Arthrobacter globiformis: one gene and its partner. The protein of the gene in region 1 interacts with the protein of each later gene in a pairwise test. Links are inferred from orthologs where the notes say so. Each region holds a gene or a part of one and is shown on either strand. Other genes may lie near its edges.

Evidence for each region.
Region 2: the proteins of QF036_RS23490 (region 1) and QF036_RS13940 interact in binary tests that used the Escherichia coli proteins (3 or more experiments, as listed by UniProt). The link is inferred for Arthrobacter globiformis from one-to-one orthologs.

The regions. Positions count from the first base shown.
Region 1 is NZ_JAUSYZ010000001.1:5,109,316-5,112,552, reverse strand. What follows is about bases 1-2,921. They hold QF036_RS23490 (nucleotide exchange factor GrpE), read left to right. Parts: upstream 1-1,085; coding sequence 1,086-1,757; downstream 1,758-2,921. Other genes in these bases: QF036_RS23485 (DnaJ C-terminal domain-containing protein), read left to right, coding at 2,026-2,921; dnaK (molecular chaperone DnaK), read left to right, coding at 1-1,083. Also shown: more of QF036_RS23485, read left to right, coding at 2,922-3,003; QF036_RS23480 (heat shock protein transcriptional repressor HspR), read left to right, coding at 3,019-3,237. UniProt on the Escherichia coli protein: Participates actively in the response to hyperosmotic and heat shock by preventing the aggregation of stress-denatured proteins, in association with DnaK and GrpE. It is the nucleotide exchange factor for DnaK and may function as a thermosensor.
Region 2 is NZ_JAUSYZ010000001.1:3,092,591-3,095,783, reverse strand. What follows is about bases 113-2,989. They hold QF036_RS13940 (Nramp family divalent metal transporter), read left to right. Parts: upstream 113-864; coding sequence 865-2,115; downstream 2,116-2,989. Other genes in these bases: QF036_RS13930 (alpha/beta fold hydrolase), read right to left, coding at 2,809-2,989; QF036_RS13935 (hypothetical protein), read right to left, coding at 2,401-2,706; QF036_RS13945 (hypothetical protein), read left to right, coding at 113-309. Outside these bases: more of QF036_RS13945, read left to right, coding at 70-112; more of QF036_RS13930, read right to left, coding at 2,990-3,193. UniProt on the Escherichia coli protein: H(+)-stimulated, divalent metal cation uptake system. Involved in manganese and iron uptake. Can also transport cadmium, cobalt, zinc and to a lesser extent nickel and copper. Involved in response to reactive oxygen.

The DNA of each region.
Region 1 (3,237 bases):
GTCACTCCGGACGGCCCGGTTCACCTGGACGAGCAGCTGACCCGCGCCAAGTTCCAGGACCTGACCAAGGACCTGCTCGAGCGCACCAAGAAGCCGTTCCACGACGTCATCAAGGAAGCCGGCATCAAGCTCTCCGACATCGACCACATCGTGCTCGTCGGCGGCTCCACGCGTATGCCCGCCGTCTCCGATCTCGTGAAGGAACTGGCCGGCGGCAAGGAGCCCAACAAGGGCGTCAACCCGGACGAGGTTGTGGCCGTTGGCGCAGCCTTGCAGGCCGGCGTGCTGAAGGGTGAGCGCAAGGACGTTCTCCTCATCGACGTCACCCCGCTGTCCCTGGGCATCGAAACCAAGGGCGGTGTCATGACGCACCTGATCGAGCGCAACACGGCCATCCCCACCAAGCGGTCCGAGACCTTCACCACGGCTGACGACAATCAGCCGTCCGTGGCCATCCAGGTCTTCCAGGGCGAACGTGAGTTCACCCGCGACAACAAGCCGCTGGGCACGTTTGAGCTGACCGGCATCGCGCCGGCCCCGCGCGGCGTCCCGCAGGTCGAGGTCACCTTCGACATCGACGCCAACGGCATCGTGCACGTTTCGGCGAAGGACAAGGGCACCGGCAAGGAACAGTCCATGACCATCACCGGCGGTACCGCGCTCTCCAAGGAAGACATTGACCGCATGGTCAAGGACGCCGAGGAGCACGCAGCCGAGGACAAGGCACGCCGCGAGGCCACCGACACCCGCAACACCGCCGAGCAGCTCGCCTACTCCGTGGACAAGCTGATCGCCGACAACAGCGACAAGCTGCCTGAAGAGGTCAAGACCGAGGTCCAGGCCGACGTCGACGCCCTCAAGAAGGCCCTCGAAGGCACCGACGACGCTGCGGTGAAGACCGCGTTTGAGAAGCTGCAGGCTTCCCAGACCAAGCTCGGCGAGGCCATCTACGCCCAGGCCGGTTCCCCGGACGGCGCCACCGGCGCTGCAGGTGCTGAAGGCGCCGCTGGCGGTGCCGCAGGCGGCAAGGCTGACGAGGACATCGTTGACGCCGAGATCGTCGACGAAGAAGAGAAGAAGTAACCATGCCGCATCACGGTAACGAAGAAGAGCACAACTCTTCCCGAGACCAAGGCAGCAACCGCGACGAGCCGGTCATCCGGGACCACCGCAAGGTGGACCCGGTGACCGGGGAGGCCCGGCATCCGCAGGGCGGCCAGTCCGCCGCGTCGGAGGCCGGCGCACCCGCGGATTCCGACGGCGACGCCCTCGCCCAGGCTGAGGAAATCCTCAACCAGGTCGAGGTGCCCGCCGAGGAGTCCGTCGCGCAGGGCACCGAGGCCGCCGCGGCGGCGGAGCTGAAGAACGACCTGCTCCGCCTGCAGGCCGAGTACGTCAACTACCGCAAGCGCGTTGAACGCGACCGCGCCGTGGCAGGGGAGATGGCCGTCATCGGCGTCCTGAACTCCCTGCTCCCGGTCCTGGACGACGTCGACGCTGCCCGCCAGCACGGTGACCTCGCGGACGGCCCGTTCGCCGCGATCGCCGCCAAGCTGGAGAATGCGCTGAAGACCTACGGCCTGACCCGCATCGATGAGACCGGCGTGGAGTTCGACCCGACCATCCACGAGGCCCTCATCCAGCAGCCCGGCGATGACATCGAAGTGGACACCGTCAGCCAGGTGCTCCGCTCCGGCTACAAGTCAGGCGAGCGGGTCCTCCGCGCAGCACAGGTAATCGTCGCGGTACCTGCTTGACTCACCAAGGCGCTACGCCGGATATGGGGCGGTGCCCGCTTCGCGGTGCCCTCCACACCGCCGCCCCATATCCGGCCTCCGCGCCAGCGGTTTTCTCGCCTAAGGTGAGGTGACCACAAGCTCGCAGCGATACATGGGCCCCGGGAGTGGCATCGGGCCTGCCGGAGCGTGGCGGCTCAGGTCCGTAGGACCAAAGCCGCCACGCGAAGGGGCGGGGGCCCATGTATCGCGGAGAGCTCGGTTAGAACAGATTTGAAAGGAAACGCCATTGGCTAGCCAGGACTGGGTGGACAAGGACTTTTATAAGATCCTTGGTGTTGCCAAGGACGCTTCCGACGCTGACATTAAGAAGGCTTACCGGAAGCTCGCGCGGCAGTACCACCCTGATACGAACTCCGGAGATACTGCTGCGGAGAAGAAGTTCAAGGACATTTCCGAGGCGTACTCTGTGCTGTCCGATCCTGATGAGCGGCAGCAGTATGACGCCATCCGGGCCATGGGCGGCGGCGCCCGTTTTGCCCCGCACGGCGCAGGCAACACCGCGAACGGCGGCTTCGAGGACCTCTTCGGCGGCCTGTTCACCGGCGGCGGCGGCCGGCACTCCGGCGGGTTTAGCACCGCCGGCGGCGTCCCGCCCGAGTTCGCCGACCTGTTCGGCGGCGGTTTCGGTGGCGGCCCTGCCGGTTACCAGCGCGCACCGCAGAAGGGCGCCGACCGGACGGCCAGCACCAGCATCTCCTTCGCCGGGTCCATCCGAGGCACCACCATTGGGCTGCGTGAGCCGGACGGCGAGGTCATCGACGTCCGGGTGCCCGCGGGCATCAAGGACGGCCAGAAGGTGCGCGTCCGCGGCAAGGGCCAGTACGGCCCGGCTGGCAACGGCGACCTGCTGGTCACCGTCAACGTCAAGAACCATGACTTTTACACGCGCGACGGCGACAACCTCCGGATCCACGTGCCCGTCAGCTTCCCGGAGGCTGCTTTGGGTGCCGACATCGAGGTTCCTACGATCGACGGCGAACACGTCCGGGTCCGCGTTCCTGCCGGCACTCCGTCGGGGCGCACACTCCGGGTCAAGGGCCGCGGCGTGAAGACGTCAAAGGGCACCGGGGACCTGCTGGTGACCATCGACGTCGCCGTACCGCAGAACCTGAGCAAGGAAGCCGAGGAGGCCGTGAAAGCATTTGCAGCCGCCACCACCGGCTCGGACGTCCGCCAGGGCCTGGCAGCCAAGGCCCGGCTTTAGCGACGAGTGCCGGCCGTGGACATTAATTTCGATCAGCCGATCTTCGTCATCTCGGTGGCCGCCGAGCTCGCCGACATGCACCCGCAGACCCTCCGCCAGTACGACCGGCTGGGCATCGTCTCGCCCAGCCGGGCGCCGGGCAAGTCCCGCCGGTACTCCCAGCGGGACGTGAACCGGCTCCGTGAAGTGCAGCGGTTGTCCCATGAGGGCGTCTCGCTCGAAGGCATCAAGCGC
Region 2 (3,193 bases), 2.0 Mb from region 1 along the record:
GGTCCTGAGGCGTAAGCCGGGGGCGGCCGCTGCCAATTTATGTAGGGTCTCAAATCCGAGGAGCACGTCATGGGCCAACGGCCGATTGATGAGTGGTGGAATGAACTTGATGAGCCCACAAAGAAGTGGCTCATTGAAAATCCCGGTTGCGTGGTTCTTCCGCGCACCGTGGCAAATGTGGTTCACCAGGTCTCGGGCGGCCACGTCGCCCAGGACCAGCACGGCGAACACCAACTGTCACAAGCAGAGCAGTCCTTTCTCAGGGCCAAGTGCAAAGCGGCCGGGGCAGCGACCGGCAAACGCGCATAGGTCCACAACGAATCCATGACCGGGCAGCGCAAGTGGTCGCTCATAGCGGCCCTTGCCGCAATGCTCTCCGGCTCCTCACCGGCCCCGCCTGAAGCAGAACCCTCCGCGGCGGAGTCCACATCTGGAACTACCCCGGCCAACGAACTTGTTGGCCGGGGCATGCAGACCAGGAGGCACGTACCCTCTATTGACGCTTCCCCTCCGGAAGTCGGGCCGACCACAGAGCCGCCCGGGAACGGCAAGGAATACACACGATGCCCGCTGCAGGAGAACGACGGCGGCCCCCGCCGCCCGGTTGTTCCTGCCGGTGTCGTCGCACCAGTCAATGTTGTACGGCACTGCCGTGACCGTCGCTTGGCCGCTAGTAGTGCGGGCGGGGACGACGAAAGTGTAAGTAGACCCACCGCCGTCGTTCATTGCCGAAGTAGTGTTGATGATTTTGGCTGTGCCCCAATCAAATCCAGCATTCGTCTGAACTCCTAAGCCCCACTTTTCGGTATGCCTAAATTTCGGTTACCATCGTCTTATCGGCACCCCCAATGACGAGGATCAATGATGGCTGTTTCGACCCTTGCGGAACGCACCGCCCCGGCACGGGTATGGTCGCGCCTGCTGCTGCTGGGTCCTGCCTTCGTGGCGGCCATCGCCTACGTCGACCCGGGTAACGTTGCGGCGAACCTGACGGCCGGGGCGAGCTACGGCTACCTGCTGGTCTGGGTGCTGGTGGCAGCCAACGCCATGGCCGTGCTGGTGCAGTACCAATCCGCCAAGCTGGGCCTGGCCACCGGCATGAGCCTTCCCGAGATTCTGGGCAAGCGGCTGGGAACCCGCCGCCGGCGGGCATACTGGGCGCAGGCGGAGATTGTGGCCGGAGCCACAGACATGGCCGAGGTGATCGGCGGTGCCGTCGCACTGAACCTGCTGTTCGGACTTCCGCTGCTGGCCGGCGGGATCATCATCGGACTCGCGTCGATGCTGCTGCTCTCGCTGCAGTCGAACCGGAGCCAGAAGTCGTTTGAAGTGGCCATTCTGACTCTGCTCGGCGTGATCGCCGTCGGGTTCGTGTCCGGCCTGTTCGTCAATCCGCCCGACGCCGGCAGCGCACTGTCCGGCCTGGTGCCGCGCTTCGAGGGAACCGATACCATCCTGCTCGCCGCCAGCATGCTCGGCGCCACCGTAATGCCACACGCCATCTACCTGCATTCCGCCCTCGCCCGGGACCGGCACGGCTTCTCCGAAAACCCTGCCGTCAGGACCCGCCTGATCCGGGCCACCCGGTTCGACGTGGCCGGCGCCCTGATGCTGGCCGGCGTCGTTAACATCGCCATGCTGCTCCTGGCAGCCTCGAGCCTCCGCGGCGTCGAAGGGACCGACACCATCGCCGGCGCGCACGCGGCCGTGACGTCGGCACTGGGCCCGGCGATCGGCGTCCTGTTCGCCATCGGACTGCTTGCCTCGGGGCTGGCCTCCACCTCCGTCGGTTGCTACGCCGGCGCCACCATCATGGGCGGTCTGCTGAAGGTCCGTGTGCCACTGCTGACCCGGCGCGTGATCACGCTGATTCCGGCGCTGGTGATCCTCGGCGCGGGCATCGAGCCGACGCTGGCGCTGGTCCTGAGCCAGGTGCTCCTCAGCTTCGGCATCCCGTTCGCGCTGATTCCGCTGATCCTGCTCACCGGGAAGCGCGAGGTCATGGGCATCCACACTGATTCGACCCCACTGAAGATCGCGGGCTGGACCAGCGCCACGCTCATCGTCGGGCTGAACTGCTTGTTGATCGTCCTGACCGTGCTCGGCGGGTCCTGACCGTCAAGAAGGCGCGCCGCGCCGTGGGAGGCACTGCCGTTACGTGTACTAACAGCCACTCTCACGCCCGGCGGGTTCCGCACTGACTTCGCCGGCCGCTCCCTCACGCAGTCGACGGCGGCGCTTCCGGACTACGCGGAGACGGCCAATCAGTGTATTGGCCTTCGGCTCTTTTCGCACTCCTTACCGATTCGGTTCCTTCAGGGCGCCGATGATTACTGGGAACAGGCTTTTCCACCACATGGCCGCCACGGGAGCCTCCTTGGCCTCGCCCTGGGCCGCCGCCTACTCGGCTTCGAAGCCGAGGCGGTCGCGGACAAGCTTCGCGACGACGGCGGCGTGCTGCTTCTTGTCCGATCGAGCTTCCGATTTCAACGTCGCCAGATATCCGACGTACGCGGCAGTCCGTGTGTCATAGGCCGCGGCGCGCGTTTCGAATGCGAGGGCCAGGGTGGCATGCGCCTGGGCCAGCCTGATCTGCAGTTCGGCGTCGACATCGGCGCCTGAGAGGGCCTGCTCGGCGGCGGAAAGAAGGGACTGTGCCGCGTCGGCGTGCTCGTTCGCGGCGCGCTGGCCAAGGTCCGGCTGCATAGGTTCTCCCTCTCTTCATTCAGCACGCGACGGACAGGCGCGAGCTGTGGAGTAAGCCTAAAACACGATGTCCGGTTCTGTTAGGCCCCGTTGTCTATCCGCTTAGGGCAGACCAGCAGCGATTTCTTTGACGCCGTCGACAAGCGCGGCCACCGATTCCGGGCCACCGTGCCCTTCGTTCTCGATGACGATGAGCCGACTGCCTGCCCAGCGCTGATGAAGTTTCCAGGGCGTGATGACGGGCCCGCTTACGTCGCGCCGACCGTGGATGAGATAGCCGGGGATCCCGTTGAGCTGGTGAATCCTATCCATGATGGTCTGTTCGCCACAGAGGAAGGCGTCATGGGACCAGTAGTGCGTGACCAGGATGGCGAAGGTCATGCGCTCGCGGACGTCATCAAACATGGCGCCTGGCTGCCAGAGCGGATCCAGGGAAATGTGCGTCGATTCCCATCGGTCCCAAGCCAGAGCTGCCGCCTCGGCATCC